DNA from 2 places in the Bacillus sp. BC05(2025) genome. Region 1 is predicted to be linked to the other one. Evidence: riboswitches for the same ligand, from Rfam matches in the RefSeq annotation. Region 1 holds a riboswitch; the other holds the start of a gene.

Region 1 (9,786 bases):
ATGGCGTTACAAAATGATTATGATTTAATCTTATTAGATCTTATGATGCCTGGTAAAGATGGTATTGAAGTATGTAAAGGGGTTCGTGAGAAGAAAGCGACGCCAATTATTATGTTGACAGCAAAGGGTGAAGAAGTAAACCGCGTACAAGGGTTTGAGGTAGGAACGGATGATTATATCGTGAAACCATTTAGCCCACGTGAAGTAGTGCTTCGTGTGAAAGCGGTCTTACGCCGTTCTGTACCAACAACATTCTTTACACAAGATACAACGACAAAAGATGTTACGGTGTTCCCGCATTTAACAATTGATAATGATGCACACCGTGTTACAGCAGATGGTAATGAGGTGAACTTAACACCGAAAGAGTACGAATTACTATTATTCTTAGCGAAAGCGCCTGATAAAGTATTTGATCGTGAGCAATTATTAAAAGAAGTATGGCAATATGAATTCTTCGGAGATTTACGTACAGTTGATACGCATGTAAAGCGTTTACGTGAGAAGTTAAGCAAAAAATCACCAGATGCTGCGAAGATGATTGTTACCGTTTGGGGCGTAGGTTACAAATTTGAGGTTGTGAACGACTGATGCTTTGGAGAAGTGTAGTAGGGAAGTTATGGATGACCATATTACTTCTTGTTTCGTTTGTGCTCGGATTTGTTGCGATTTTACTTTCACAGTTTTTTAGAACATATTATGTTGATATGAGTGAAGCTAGGCTTCAAAAGGTTGCAACAAGTGTTTCGGAGTTAATTGAAGAAGGTGCCGATGTAAAAACGATTGAGAATATCGCGTACAAATTCTCTGATCCACTTTCAAGGATCATTATTGTGGAAGATGGTAAAGAAATATCTTCTTCGCCGAAACAAGAAGGGTTAGTCACTCTTACAATAGATAATTTGAAAGAAGATAAAGAATTAGCGGCTGTTTTTACAGACAAAAAAGAAATTAAAAATAACATTAGAAAAGCCTCTAATAGTAGGAAGAATAAAAACACTGAAAATGATATTATGATTGTCGGAAAACCAGTACAGTCAAAAAATCAAAGCGCGGTGTTCGTATACGAATCTTTACAAGTACCGATACAAGGTATGGAGAGAACGACTGATTTTATATTCTTATCAGCAGGGATTGCAATTATATTAACAACTTTCTTTGCATTCTTCTTATCTACTCGAATTACAGCACCACTCCGTAAAATGCGTGAGGTTGCTTTTGAGGTGGCGCGTGGGAAGTTTGATGCGAAAGCTCCTATGGTATCTCAGGACGAGATTGGTGAGCTTGCAACGGCTTTAAATCAAATGGGAAAACAGTTGAAGTTTAATATGAATGCCTTGCAGCAAGAGAAAGAACAGTTAGCTAGTATTTTAAGTAGTATGGCAGATGGGGTTATTACGTTAAATCAGGAAGGTGAAGTTGTTGTAATCAATCCGCCAGCTGAACATTTTCTGCAAGTTTGGCAAGAAGAAAAAGAAATAGAGCTCAGTAAAAAACTACCTTCTGAACTTGTTGAACTATTCCATCTCGTTGTAGAAAGCGAACAACAACAGGTGGTTGAAATTAATTTACAAAAAGGCAACTATGTAGTACTTATGACGCCGCTTTACAACCAAACGAAAATTCGTGGGGCGGTAGCTGTATTGCGTGATATGACGGAAGAACGCCGTCTAGAGAAGATGCGTCAGGACTTTATTGCGAACGTATCACATGAACTTCGTACACCGATGGTAATGCTTCAAGGGTATAGTGAAGCAATATTAGATGATATTGTACAAACGAAAGAAGAAATTAATGAATTTGTTCAAATCATTTATGATGAATCCGTGCGTTTAGGTAAACTTGTAAATGAATTATTAGATTTAGCACGTATGGAAAGTGGTAATGTAGAGTTACATATCGGTGAAGTAGATATTCATCCTTTCGTTGAAAAAATAGGTCGTAAATTCCAAGGGATTGCAAAGGATAAGGGAGTCGAATTAACGGTTGATTTCCAAAATCCAATTGAGCAATACTCGTTTGATGCAGATCGTATGGAACAAGTATTGACGAATTTAATTGATAACGCAATTCGTCATACGAATGCAGGCGGACATGTAACGCTTGTAATTGATACGAAAAATAATGGACTTATTTTTGAAGTACAAGATTCGGGTGCTGGTATTCCAGAAGAAGATATTCCATTTTTATTTGATCGTTTCTATAAAGCTGATAAAGCAAGAACACGTGGAAAAAAAGGTGGGACAGGACTCGGACTTGCGATTGCAAAAAATATTGTGCAAGGTCATGAGGGGAAAATTGCTGTTTCAAGTGTTGTTGGAGAAGGAACTACATTCTCTGTATATTTACCGAATCGTATAATTTAGATATACGTTTTTAAAGTTGATAATGAATAAAGTTCTACTGTTTTTTATTTTTTTGTAAAATCAATTAAATAAATAATAGTAGAACTTTTTTTCTATACTTAGTCGAATGAAGAATAATAAGAGGAGTGTCGTAAAGCGATGAAATTATATACGAAAACAGGAGATAAAGGGGAAACAAGTGTAATAGGTGGCAGAGTGGCTAAAGATGATATTCGAGTTGAAGCATATGGCACGATAGATGAGGCGAATTCTCATATTGGATATGCAATGACGAAGCTACAAGGCGGGTCTTTCGGAGATATTTACAATGAACTTGAAAATATTCAACATGAACTATTTGATTGCGGAGGAGACTTGGCGATAGTAGCAGGAAAAATTCCTTATAAAGTAACGATTGAAATGGTCGAAAGCCTAGAAAAAAGGATTGATTTGTATATAGAAGAAGCACCGCCTTTAGAGCGCTTTATTTTACCAGGTGGAAGCGAGCCGGCAGCTGCTATTCATATTGCACGTACGGTTGTAAGGCGGGCGGAGCGATGTATAGTGTCTTTACAAAAAGAAGGGAAAATAAATGAAGTTGTTTTAAAGTATGTAAATAGATTATCTGATTATTTGTTTGCGGTAGCTAGAGTAATAAACGCTCGATTACAAGTAAAAGATGTGGAGTATAACCGCAGTGCAATCGTTTTTCGTGATAAAAATGAGAAGGAAGTGGAGTGATTCACTTTCTTTTTTTGTATACTTTTTTCTGTAATATACCAAAATAGAGAGGGTATAGTGGTAATTAGAAAACGGAGGATGTATATGAAAGTGTTAAAATGTGGCGTCATGTTATTGACAGTATTATTTTTATCTCAATTACATGTGTACGCAGAGGGAAATCGATGGACATGGCCTGTTGAAGGACAGATAAGTGATTATTTTGGGACAAGGCACGGAAAACACTACGGTATAGATATAGCGGCACCGATCGGCACGCCTGTGGCAGCTATTCAAGAAGGTAAGGTAACAAAGTCTTATTATTCAAGTAGTTACGGAAATGTTGTATTTATTAAACATGGAGAATATGAGGCTGTATATGCACATCTAAATAAGAGATATGTAGTCCAAGGGGATTATATTTCAAAAGGAGAAATAATTGGAGAAGTAGGAAATACAGGAGAATCTCGGGGTGCACACTTACATTTAGAAGTTCATCAAGGGAGATGGACGATGGCGAAAAAAAATGCGATGAATCCATTGCTTGTTTTACATGAACAAAGAAACGAAGTTGTTTCCTCATCGTTATATGTCGTTCAAAAAGGGGACACTTTAGTTAGCATTGCACGGAAATTTAGTATGTCAGTTAAAGAAATTAAAGAAAAAAATGGGCTGCAGCAAGAGCTCATTTATCCGAATCAACAATTATATGTAAAGTAAAAAAGAGCTAGTTCACAACTAGCTCTTTTTTTACCAAAAAATAAAGACACATATAAATCCAGAAATAGCTAAGTAGCTATATAAGTAAAATACTTTCGTTCTTGTTTTTTCGTTTGTTCGAAACAGTACAATGGTCGGTTCAATTAAACCGATTGTCAAACAAAGTAAACCAAGAAGCATACAACCAATTGAAATGGAGTACAAGGCGATTTGTGGTGCTTGAAATGGAATCATCCACTTTAATAAAAATGCAATAAGTGCAGTGTAGCAAATGCTGCCGATGTATTTATTCAATGGTGCATTAGAACGAAAACCTGGAAGTTTTTTTAAGAAAGAGCGAGAAACAACTTCAGTTTGTAAAGATGTATGCTCTTCGATTATTTTTTGAGCTTCTTTTCCTTTTTGGAAAAGGGATAATATCCAGTTTCGCTCCCCTTGGAAAATAAATTGAGAAGTTGTTAAATAATGATCTACCTTCACTTTATTCCAACTCTTCCACGGATGACGCTCACATAATTTTAATTTACTTTCTGTTTTTTTATCATACTGATAAATACTGATGCCATCTTCATCGAAAGCAGCATAGTATGTCTCGCTTGAGAATGTGCCTAAATCAATTGGACAATAGAAAAGTAATTCTTTTTTTAAGTAAAAGTATTCTTTTCTTAAGTTTTTTTTCATTGCTTCTCGAATAGAGTGTCTCTTTTCTTTCTTCATGACATTTCCTCCATAATCCAGAAAATGTTCTTATCTTAACAATTCAACATCTTATCACTTTTAATTATATATGACTAGGGGATTCATAGGAGAAATGCCCAATACTAAAAAATCTGGAGTGTATTGTAAAATATAATGAATAGATTGGTTATATAAAATCAATAACTTATTTTTAATAAGTTACGATTTTTTTGTTCACAATACGATCATGTTGTTGTATAATGAAATGGAAAATAGAATATCGGTCTATCTTCGGGGCAGGGTGAAAATCCCGACCGGCGGTGATGAACTATATGTGATTTTGTTCTAAGCCCGCGAGCCGTTAAGGCAGGATTTGGTGTGATTCCAAAGCCGACAGTATAGTCTGGATGGGAGAAGATGGAGGTTCAAGCGTTCAAAAAAGATATGGATTTGAACGTCTGTTTGATGTGCCTTAAATTCTCCCTTTGTGTAAAACACAAAGGGTTTTTTCGTTCTATGAAAAAGTAGGCATAGCAGAACCTTTCCACTTTCCATGAGATGATCGATGGAAAAGGAGAGAGAAAGATGAAACAAAAAAACAGTGTAGTGCAGATGGTGAGTGTAGCGATGCTAAGTAGTATTGCATATTTACTGATGATGTTGGATTTCCCATTCCCAGGGCTTCCGCTATTTTTAAAAATTGATTTTAGTGATGTACCAGCTCTAATTGCTGCGATTATTTTTGGGCCAGTTGCAGGGATAATTGTAGAGGCGATAAAGAACATTTTACATTACGGGATTCAAGGGAGTTTAACGGGAGTACCAGTTGGAGAAATTGCCAACTTTATTGCAGGATGTTTATTTATTGGACCAGCAGCTTTCTTATTTAGAAAGTATCGTACTGTTAAAAGTTTAACGACAGGATTAATGCTAGGGACAATTACAATGGCACTCATCATGAGTGTATTAAATTACATCATCATATTCCCAGCTTACACTTGGTTTTTAAATTCACCAGCTATGTCTAGCGAGGCTATAAGAACAACGGTTGTAACAGCGATTTTACCATTTAATTTGATTAAAGGAATTGTTGTGACAATTGTATTTGTAGCGTTATTCTCACGCCTGAAAGTATGGGTGTTTGCAAAAATGAAAAATGCATAAAATGTAAAATAAAACCATTAGTAGTATGGAACTACTAATGGTTTTTTTATTAAGGAGAATGAAAATAGAAAACAAAAAATACCCCTCATTCATTTGAGGGGTATTTTTTGAAGTTAATAAAAGACTATTCGAATTTTAAAGCATCGCCGTCGAATGATTCGTCAGCAACTTTGATTGAGTCAGTTGGACAACCTTCGAATGCGTCCATCATATCTTCAAGTAATACATCTGGAATTTCAACGATACCTTGGTTATCATCTAATGTTACGAATGCAATACCTTCATCATCATAGTCATAAATGTCTGGTGCCGCAGCGCCACAAGCACCACATGCGATACAAGTATCTTTATCAACGATTGTATATTTTGCCATCTTTTTTCCCTCCTGATAATATGTATGTGAAAAGCTCGCCATAAAAATTATAACCTTATTGTAAAACGGTTTTTAAAACTTTTCAACATAAAATTATAATGATAATGCTTATCAATTAGAGTGTCAACTAATTTTTGCATTATGTCATAAGAATTTCAAAATACGTAAATGTTATTTCGTTTGGTACAATAGAATATATACAAGTATATAGTACCAATATGATAAGTTTTATGAATAAGGGTAGATGGTATTGTATCAAAAAGCAATTAAGTTAGATTGAAGGGTGGAAGCGGTAATGCAACTACAATATACTTTATTGTATTGTTTAAAACAATTGAATGGTGAAAGGACCGTTTCTTCTATTTATTATTTATTAAAGGGAAAACGTTCTTCGCAAACGTTACAAGATGGAAATATGTTTCGAATTTCTTTTTTGTTTGGAATATATAAATCGTTAAATAGAGCTGAGTATGACCGTGAAGTTGCAAAGTTATTGCAAGCAGATTTGATTCAAGAGATACATGAAAATACATATTGGTTAACACCTAAAGGTAAAAGGCAGTTACATACATGGGAGGAAGTGTATGCTTTTCCAGTGCATTTACATGGTTTGCACTATGGTGAATTAGGTGAAACGTTTTGGAAAAGATTATCTTTAATTATTCAAACTATATCTAATTTACAACAGAATAATACGAAGTTTATTCCTATTCAACAAGATACAGAAATAATGGTGTGGGTGAAACGCTTTTTAACAGGTATGCCGTATAGGCGAAGCCAATTAGCGAAAAGATTATGGGAAGAAATACATAATCTTTTAGGGAAATGTGATGTGGTAGAAGCGACGATTGTAACATATAGATTAACAGGATATGAACGTATCGGTTGTACATTACAGCAGTTAGCGGAAATTACGAAACAAGATACATTCAGGGTGTACTTTTTATTTTGGGGTACAATTCATTTCCTTATACAAGAAGTTCGAGATAAAGAAAATGAATTTCCATTATTAGCTGAGATTATTTCTTATCCAAATGAGAGAGCTGAATTATTTAGTTTATCAACGAAAAAAACATATAATTTTTGGAGGCAAGGGCGCTCTTTAGAAGAAATAGCTACAATTAGAAATTTAAAGGTTGCAACGATAGAAGATCATTTTGTTGAAATTGCTTTGCGAGAGAGAGACTTTTCTATCGAGATGTTTATGGAAAAAGACAAAATAGATAAAGTAACAAGAGTAATTGATACATTACAAACACGTAAGTTGCGTGAGTTGAAACAAGCGGTTGGAGAGGATATCTCTTATTTTGAAGTTCGTCTTGTATTGGCGCGGATGGAGGGTATAAATGAAACTTGAGGAATATTTATATAGGTGGTTTGGATATTCTGAATTTCGTCCAGGTCAAAAAGGAGTAATTACAGATTTATTAGAAGGAAAAGATGTTATAGCAATGCTTCCGACCGGAAGAGGGAAGTCTATGTGTTATCAACTTCCAGGGTTAATGCAAGAAGGAACAGTACTTGTAGTATCGCCATTATTATCTTTGATGGAAGATCAAGTTACACAATTAAAATATGTTGTGAAAAACCGAGTGATAGCATTTAATAGTTTTCGGACATTACATGAAAAAAGAGAAGCGATGAAAAAATTAGCTTCATATAAATTTATTTTTGTTTCGCCAGAGATGTTACAGTCGGAATTGTTAATAAGAGAATTGAAGAAAGTTTATATTTCATTATTTGTTGTCGATGAGGCTCATTGTATTTCGCAATGGGGTTATGATTTTAGGCCAGATTATAAAAAACTAAATGTAGTCATTGAGAATATCGGGTCTCCTACGGTGCTAGCATTAACGGCTACAGCGACGAAAGATGTACTCCAGGATATAGCAGAAAGTCTAGATTTGAAGAATGTGACGCAGCATGTATACTCTATTGATCGTCCAAACATTGCGATGGAAGTACAATTTGTGGAGACGATAGAAGAGAAGAAAGAAGCGCTTTTGGACCAGGTTATGTATTTGCAAGGGCCAGGGATTGTATATTGTTCAAGCAGAGCGTGGACAGAACGTTTAACGGAATATTTAAGAGGAAAAGGCGTTACTGGTGTTGCTTTCTATCATGGTGGTATGGAACATGAAGAGCGTATGTTAATTCAACAGCAATTTATGAATGACCAGTTGCAGCTTGTAATATGTACAAGTGCTTTTGGTATGGGAGTTAATAAGTCGAACACGAGATATATTATTCATTTCCATTACCCAACTAATATAGCTTCTTATTTACAAGAAATCGGAAGAGCTGGAAGAGATGGTGAACCGAGTATAGCTATCTTACTATGTAGTCCATTAGACCACGATTTACCAATTTCAATCATTGAAGATGAATTGCCAAGTCAGTCACAAATACAATTTTTATTCTCTTTACTACAAGAAAGAATGTTTCAAACGAAAGAATTACCAATAGAAGAGGTAGAAGAAATTTGTTATAATGCAGCAAGATTTAATGAACAATATTGGCGTTTCATCCGCTATCATTTAGAGAGGCTTGGAATTATACAACAGCGAAAATTAATGTTAGAGAGCTTGTCAGATGAAATTATGAACAGATTAATAGTTGAAGTGGAAATAAGGCTACGTAATAAATATAGTGAGCTAGAAAACATGAAATCCTGGATACAAGTGAAAGGATGTAGACGTGAATATTTGTTGCAACAGTTCGGTTATAGAAAAGAGGACGAGTTGAAAAATTGCTGTGACTATTGTCATATTACAAAAACAGATTATAAAAAAAGACAAGCGCAACAATCGGATTTCGACTATAATTGGGAAACAGAGTTACAAAAGCTTTTCGGTCTAGAAAAGATGGGGGAATGATGAACATTCAAAGGCATAATATTGAAGATATGAGTCCGAAAGAAATACGGCTAAATCTGTATATCACACAGTTCATTATTATTGGTATCGGTTGTTTACTAGCATATATATTATTCCGAGATATAAAATCGGTGTATAGTCTGTGGAAATGGGAACCGATGTCTATACTTATAATAGGTGGCTTGTTAGCGATTGGTATTGTCTTATTAGATTATGTTGCAATGCGAGTATTTCCAGAGTCTTGGTTTGATGATGGGGGTATTAACGATAGGATGTTTCAAGGAATGTCAGTTATGCATTTACTCGTTATTACATTCATTATCGGCTTTGCAGAAGAATTTTTATTTAGAGGTGTAGTACAGACGCACTTTGGAATTGTAATAGCGAGTTTCGTATTTGCAGTATTACATATTCGATATATAAAAAAGCCATTTTTGTTTTGTTTCGTCTGTTTCATTAGTTTTGTCTTTGGTTATGTATTTGAATGGACAGGGAATTTGTTTATAACAATCTTTGCACACTTTCTTGTAGATTTTATAATGGGACTCCAATTAAGAAAATAAATGGAAGGTGGTGGTGAACAACATGAGGAAACGAATTCCTGATTTTGAAGAGGAATTAGAAGTTGAGCGAGTGGAAGAAAAAGAAGGTTTACCGCCGCGTAGTGAAATTCATAGAAATAAAGAGAAAAAACAAAAGTTTAAAATGAACCATATTTTCGTCCGAGTTTTAACATTTCTATTCATATTACTACCAATTAGTATTTTATGGTATACAGATAAATATATTCAGGTGAAAAGTGATGGGAATAACGCTGGGAAAAGTGCATTTGAGGTTATTTTCTTTGATTCAGCTAAATCTGAGTCTGAAGCATCGTCTGAGAAAGTCGTAACGCATACGGTAAAAGAGG
Region 2 (7,280 bases), on a different contig from region 1:
AAAATATACAAAATGAAACATCGATTGGGCAACGTTTTTATTCAAAAAATCAGTTGCGCCATATATGTGAGATAGAAACAGGGGATGTACATGTTTCTGAAACATGTTACATAGAGAGATTTACAGAAGTTAGAGAGTTTCTACATTCTATTCGTAAAGTAGGAGCGACCAATAGTAATGAAGAATCATATTGTCAAAGTCCCTCACTCTTTCGTGCGATGCTTCGTATATACGAAAGGGACTTCACGGAAAATGAAGGGATAATGGCAACGTATCATGCTTTATTTGTGCATATAACAAAAGAGGGGAAGAGATGAAATGAAACAAGTACAAACAAAAAGGGATTGGAAAAAACTTGCATACGACGTAGTAGAAGAGAAAATGATTACAAAAGAAGAGGCAATAGCGATATTAGAGGCTGACGATACAGAGATTTTAGAAATTATGAATGCAGCTTACATCATTCGCCATCATCACTTTGGTAAGAAAGTAAAATTAAATATGATTATTAATACGAAGTCTGGATTATGCCCTGAAGATTGCGGATATTGTTCACAGTCTATTATTTCAGAAGCGCCGATTGATAAATATGCATGGCTAACGCAGGAAAAGATTGTAGAAGGAGCACACGAAGCGATTCGCCGTAAAGCGGGTACATATTGTATTGTAGCATCTGGTCGTCGTCCGACGGATAAAGAGGTGAATCACGTAATTGGAGCAGTTAAGGAGATTCGTGAAACGACAGATTTAAAGATTTGTTGTTGTTTAGGTTTCTTAAACGAAGATCAAGCAGGACGTTTAGCGGAGGCGGGTGTACATCGTTATAACCACAACTTAAATACACATGCGAATAATTACGAAAGCATTTGCTCCACTCATACGTATGATGATCGTGTTGATACAGTTCAAAAAGCGAAACAAGCGGGTATTTCGCCATGCTCAGGAGCGATTTTTGGAATGGGAGAGACAATAGAAGAGCGTGCTGATATTGCATTCGAATTACAACGTATAGATGCAGATTCAATTCCATGTAATTTCCTTGTTGCTGTAAAGGGTACGCCGCTTGAAGGGCAAAAGGAGTTAACACCAGTAGAATGTTTAAAAGTGCTGGCGATGATGCGCTTTGTAAACCCAACGAAAGAAATTCGCATTTCAGGAGGGCGTGAAATTAATTTACGTTCTGTACAGCCAATCGGTTTATTTGCAGCGAACTCTATTTTTGTTGGAGACTACTTAACGACAGCTGGACAAGAACCAACTGCAGACTGGGATATGATTGAAGATTTAGGGTTTGAGATTGAGGAATGTGCATTATAAGATAGAAAAAAGCAAACTTGTAAAAGAGTTTGCTTTTTTTGTAAATAAAATGTAATAAATAATTGTGAACGCTTGGTACTATTGGATTTTGAGCGAAAAAAAGAATTTTGGTGGACGAATTTTCCAAGCCTCAATTGTACATAGTAAATATGTAATTTATATTGGGTTGGAGGATTTTACATGCACAAATATATATTAGCGATTATGACTTGTCTAATTTTACTAAAAGCGATAAGTACTGATCCAGTTAAGGCCGCCGAAAATCCTGAGCAAAAAGAGATGCAACAACGAATTGAACAACATTTTCGAACGAAAGCTGAACATTTTGGATTGAAAACAGAAGGGAAAGATTTAAAGGAAGTACGAAAAGAAATTACTATTATAGAAGAAGCGAAGAAAAGAGAGGATGCGTGGAAAACAGCACAAACGCTTCGTATACAAACAGAAGGAAAAACAATGGATGAATTAATAAAAGATGTACGGAAAAAAGTAAAGAAATAAAAAAAGAGGCCGTAGCCTCTTTTTTTATGCCCATTGTTTTGATAAGTGAGCCATTTCAATTGCAGCAACGGCGGATTCATAGCCTTTATTACCAGCTTTCGTGCCTGCGCGTTCAATCGCTTGCTCGATTGTTTCAGTCGTTAATACACCGAAAATAACGGGAATGTCTGTTTGTAATGATAAAGATGCAACACCTTTTGCCACTTCATTACAAACGTAATCGTAATGTGTTGTAGCACCACGAATGACAGTGCCTAACGTAATAACAGCATCATACTTCCCGCTATTAGCCATCTTTTTAGCGATTAAAGGAATTTCAAATGCACCAGGAACCCAAGCAACATCGATATCAGCTTCTTCTACACCGTGACGCTTTAACCCATCTAAAGCTCCGCCAAGTAACTTACTTGTAATAAACTCATTAAAACGTCCAACAACAACCCCAACTTTTAATCCTGTACCAACTAAATGACCTTCAAATACCATAATAAATCTCTCCTTTAATTATAAGTTTAGTAAATGTCCTAATTTGTTTACTTTCGTTTGTAAATACGTTTTATTCTCTTCTTTTGTTGGCATTTGTAACGGGACACGCTCAATCACTTCTAAATCGTACCCTTGTAAGCCAGCAATTTTTCGCGGGTTATTCGTTAATAATCGTAAATGTTGTAAACCTAAATCTTTTAAAATTTGAGCGCCAATACCGTAATCACGCAAATCAGCTGGGAAGCCAAGCTTTTCATTTGCTTCTACAGTATCGAAGCCTTCTTCTTGTAACTTATAGGCGCGAAGCTTATTCAGAAGTCCAATGCCTCGCCCTTCTTGTCTCATATAAAGAAGAACACCTTTTCCTTCACGCTCAATTTGAGCAAGCGCAGCATGGAGTTGTGGTCCGCAGTCACAGCGGCACGAGCCAAATACATCTCCTGTTAAGCACTCTGAATGAACGCGTACAAGTACAGGCTCTCCTGTTGAAATATCACCTTTTACGAGTGCAATATGCTCTTTCGAATCTAATGAATTAGAATAGCCAATCGCATGGAAAGTACCGAAATCTGTAGGTAATGTAATTTCCACTTCTCGCGTTACTAATGTTTCATGGTGGCGGCGATAAGCAATTAAATCTTCTATTGTAATCATTTTTATATCAAATTGTTTTGCGCACTGTAGTAAATCAGGTACGCGTGCCATCGTACCGTCCTCATTAATAATTTCACAAATGACGCCAGCTGGTTCTGCTCCGCAAAGCTGTGCTAAATCGACAGCAGCTTCTGTATGACCAGCACGGCGCAGGACACCGCCTTCTTTCGCAATTAATGGAAAGATATGTCCAGGACGATTGAAATCAGCACCTTTTGATGCAGGATTTAACAATTCTTTTATTGTAGTTGCACGTTCGTGGGCACTAATCCCAGTTGTTGTAGAAACATGATCAATGCTTACTGTAAATGCAGTATGATGCGAATCTGTATTATGAGCTACCATTGGTTCTAATTGTAGACGTTCTGCGTATCCTTCCGTAATCGGTACACAAACGAGGCCGCGCCCATGTGTAATCATAAAGTTAATTGTTTCTGGGGTAATATACTCTGCTAAAGCGATAAAGTCGCCTTCATTTTCGCGGTTTTCATCATCACATACGATAACGACTTTTCCTTGTTTTAAATCTTCTAGAGCTTCTTCAATACGATGAAACATCATGCTTCCCCCTTATAGAAATCCGTTTTCTTGTAAAAAGCTTTCGGTCATTGAATTTGTTCGTTTTACAGGTTTAGAAATAAAGCGTTCGATATATTTACCAATCATGTCGCACTCAATGTTTACGATGTCACCGGCGTTCTTTTCTCCAATAACAGATTCGCTTACTGTGTGCGGGATGAGTGAAATGGTAATGGAAGATTCGTCTATATCAAATATTGTTAAACTCGTTCCATCAATAGCAACGGAACCTTTATGCAAACAATAGCGCAGCAATTCATCAGCAATAGTTATTTTGTAATAGACGGCATTATAGTGTTGTTTTTTGCTTGAAATCGTCCCGATGCCATCGATATGCCCTGAAACGAAGTGTCCACCAAATCGTCCGTTTGCCGCCATTGCACGTTCTAAATTTACTTTGCATTGCGGTTTAAGCATGCGAAGTGATGTTGATTGCATCGTTTCAGGCATTGCGTCTACTGTGAATGAAGTTGTTGTGAAACTCGTTACAGTTAAGCAAATACCGTTCACCGCGATACTATCACCTAAGTGAACATCTGATAAAATTTTATTTGCATGGATCGTTAACTTCATCGCTTCTCCGCTTTGTTGCATGTTTGCAATCGTTCCTAATTCTTCTACAATTCCTGTAAACATTCCGTCACCTCACTTCGGGCATGCGCAACAATTTTTATATCGTCGCCAATTTGTTTCATCTCTTGAATTTTCAAGGAAAGTGCATCTTGTAATGTTGAAAAACCATTGCCGCCAAATAAAGTAGGCGCATCTTTCCCACCAATTAATTTTGGGCTTATATAAGTTACAATTTCATTGAAATTGTTTGTTTGTAAGAAGCTCGCATGGACGGTTTGCCCACCCTCAACGAAAAGAGATAGAATTTGTTTTTCGCCGAGTAGGTCTAAAACATCTTGAATTTCAATTTGCTTCGTTTTCATTTGGAATATCACTATATTTTCAGATTCATAAGAAGCTATTTTCTCTTTATTTACATCCTTACCGACAAAAATCCATGTCGGTGCTAAACCATCTGTTATGACATGAGAAGATGGTGGCGTTCGTAAATGAGTATCTAAAATAACGCGTATAGGATGTTTACCTCCGTTAGGAATTCTTGTTGTTAAATGCGGATTATCAGCTATAACTGTATTCACTCCAACGAGAATCGCATCATGTGTATGGCGGTATTGGTGAACATCAGCTCGTGCTTCTTCACCTGTAATCCACTTACTTTCACCCGTAACAGTTGCTGTTTTTCCGTCTAAGCTCATCGCTGTTTTTATTGTTACAAATGGACGTTTCGTTTTCATGTAGTGAAAAAAGTAGCGATTTAACAAAGCTGCTTCTGCTTCCAGAACACCGGTAGTTACTTCGATGCCAGCTTCCTCTAATTTTCTTTTTCCATTACCAGAAACGAGCGGGTTGCAATCAAGAGTGGCAATTACAACCCGTTTGACTCCTTTTTTGATGAGCAATTCACAGCAGGGGGGTGTTTTTCCAAAATGGCTACACGGTTCAAGTGTTACATAAACAGTAGCTCCTTTTGCTTTTTCACCAGCCATATGAAGAGCATAAACTTCTGCGTGTTCTTCACCAGCACGCAAATGAGCTCCCATACCGACGATGTTTCCATCTTTTACAACAACAGCACCAACCATAGGATTTGGACTTGTTTGTCCGGATGTTCCTTCTGCTAACTGCAGGGCAATCCTCATATATTCTTGATCTGTCATTCTCTTCACCTCTCCTGAAAAAATCAAAAAACCCCAAGGATTTTATATCCTTGGGGTTTGGGAGACGTGATTTCTAGAAATATAGTTCGAATACGAAAGTATAGGAAAGAAACCTAACGATGATTGATATTTTGGCATAAGGAAAAAACCTAGCAAAATATCGAATTTTTCAAACGCTAGTCGTATCTTTTTATTCCAGTATAGAAACATAAGTATACAAAATAAAACATATATAAAGATTCAAAATGAAACTTTAAAAATATGCATACTGAAATAAAAGTGTATTCGCTATATAAAATTACTAGAAAACATATCCTTCTCCCATCCAGACTATACTGTCGGCCCTAGAGTTTCACTAGATCCACCGTTTTCGAGTTGAAAACGGGTCACGGACTTAGAAGTTTGCACTTCATCACCGCCGGTTGGGAATTTCACCCGACCCCGAAGGATGTTGTTTGCTCAAATTATAGCACAAAAAAGAAAAAAGGCTAGTAAAAAATATTCGAATGTGAAGAATTGTGTGAAAATATATGTATGCTGGCATGAAGACAGAAGTATTAGAAATGTTGTAAGGAGAAGGGATGTAATGGAGTTGATCAAAAGAAAAAAACATGCACAAAAAAATGTGCATGTCACATGTGAAATTATTCTGCCTCTGGTGCTCTAACAACAGATTCGAATTTTCCTTTATGCGAAGCATCGCAATAAGGCATATTTTTTGATAAACCACAACGGCATAAAGAAAATGCCGGTTTTGCTGGGAATACATTCCCTTGTGAATCAACTAATTCCACGTCCCCTGTAACGCGAAAAGAGCCATTATCATTTACTTTAATTTGTACTTTAGCCAACGCTATCCCTCCTTCCCAAACGCTTAATTTCATCATATAATCAAGAGAAGTACTTGACAATATCAAATGAGCACTTTCTTTGGGAGAGAAGAGAGTGTTATAATGTTTTTTATAACTGACTAGAGTAAGGTGACGAAAGATGGATAAACAATTACGTACATTACGAAATATTGCAAATGAGCGCACGTGGGCATCATTTTTGAATGATAATCATCCATATAGTTTGTTACACTGGTCCATTGCTGGTGTAGGACAAGAGTCAAAGGATGTTTGGCTACTTCAAGATGAAGTAACATTTCAAACGACAGAATTTCCAACGTTAGATGATGCAATGCAATGGATTTCTGAAAATATGGAACAAGTTACAGACGTTTTAGCGCAATAAAAAAACAGGCTTATGCAAGCCTGTTTTTTGTTTCTTTTACAAATGAGTTTAAAAATTGATCAACGGCTGCTTCATACTCTTCTTTATTTTCATTATAAGAGCAAGCGTGTGCGCCGTGTTCTGCAATATAAAGTTGTTTATTGTTTTCCTTCGCGTCATATAGTGCTTTCGTCATATCAGCTAAAATATAATCATCATCTTTACTATGAATAAAGAGGACGGGATTGTTAATGTTTTTTATACAATCGATTGGTGAAACTTCACGAATCGTATAACCGTCACGCACTTTTAAAAAAGCATTTGCTAAAGGTAATAAAGGCCATTTAGGTAAATGGAATTCAACCTTTAAACGGTGCTGTAATTGTCCGTAGAAATCAGAAAAAGGACAATCTGCAATATAGAAATCAGCGCCATCTTCTACAAGTCCTGCATACTGAAGAAGTGTTGCAGCTCCCATTGATTCACCATGAATACCGAGTGTTATATTTGTTCCAAAACGATTTTTTAGCCAGTCAACTACAGATTTTAAATCATGTTTCTCATAGTATCCATAGCTTGTTGTTTTTCCACCAGTTTTACCATGACGACGATGATCGTAAATAACGACATTATATCCTCTGTTTAAAAATAAGTTTGCATATTTTACAGAGTTCATTTTATTTACAGTTACGCCGTGACAGAAAATCATAAATTTGTTGGAATGACCAGCAGGAATGTAATATCCGTGAAGATCATATCCGAATTGCGAAGGGATATGAATTTCTTCTTTATGAAGAG

Evidence for each region. Region 1 has a riboswitch for FMN ahead of ACZ76X_RS07055 (ECF transporter S component). Riboswitches for the same ligand answer to the same signal wherever they lie in the genome.
Region 2: linked by a shared signal. The riboswitch ahead of ribD (bifunctional diaminohydroxyphosphoribosylaminopyrimidine deaminase/5-amino-6-(5-phosphoribosylamino)uracil reductase RibD) and the one ahead of ACZ76X_RS07055 (ECF transporter S component) in region 1 are both predicted to bind FMN.

Annotation. Positions count from the first base shown of each region.
Region 1 is NZ_JBWYRA010000002.1:233,172-242,957, reverse strand. It holds gene resD (DNA-binding response regulator ResD) at 1-591, shown strand, start outside; gene resE (sensor histidine kinase ResE) at 591-2,366, shown strand; gene ACZ76X_RS07070 (cob(I)yrinic acid a,c-diamide adenosyltransferase) at 2,505-3,086, shown strand; gene ACZ76X_RS07065 (peptidoglycan DD-metalloendopeptidase family protein) at 3,171-3,785, shown strand; gene ACZ76X_RS07060 (hypothetical protein) at 3,816-4,502, opposite strand; FMN riboswitch at 4,747-4,886, shown strand; gene ACZ76X_RS07055 (ECF transporter S component) at 5,049-5,627, shown strand; gene ACZ76X_RS07050 (ferredoxin) at 5,752-6,000, opposite strand; gene ACZ76X_RS07045 (YpbB family protein) at 6,296-7,357, shown strand; gene ACZ76X_RS07040 (RecQ family ATP-dependent DNA helicase) at 7,347-8,876, shown strand; gene ACZ76X_RS07035 (CPBP family intramembrane glutamic endopeptidase) at 8,876-9,439, shown strand; gene ACZ76X_RS07030 (LysM peptidoglycan-binding domain-containing protein) at 9,462-9,786, shown strand, end outside.
Region 2 is NZ_JBWYRA010000003.1:277,226-284,505, forward strand. It holds gene bioC (malonyl-ACP O-methyltransferase BioC) at 1-317, shown strand, start outside; gene bioB (biotin synthase) at 319-1,317, shown strand; gene ACZ76X_RS12170 (hypothetical protein) at 1,498-1,818, shown strand; gene ribH (6,7-dimethyl-8-ribityllumazine synthase) at 1,843-2,304, opposite strand; gene ribBA (bifunctional 3,4-dihydroxy-2-butanone 4-phosphate synthase/GTP cyclohydrolase II) at 2,323-3,516, opposite strand; gene ribE (riboflavin synthase) at 3,529-4,173, opposite strand; gene ribD (bifunctional diaminohydroxyphosphoribosylaminopyrimidine deaminase/5-amino-6-(5-phosphoribosylamino)uracil reductase RibD) at 4,155-5,267, opposite strand; FMN riboswitch at 5,577-5,720, opposite strand; gene ACZ76X_RS12195 (CDGSH iron-sulfur domain-containing protein) at 5,912-6,118, opposite strand; gene ACZ76X_RS12200 (DUF2552 family protein) at 6,258-6,503, shown strand; gene ACZ76X_RS12205 (alpha/beta fold hydrolase) at 6,514-7,280, opposite strand, start outside.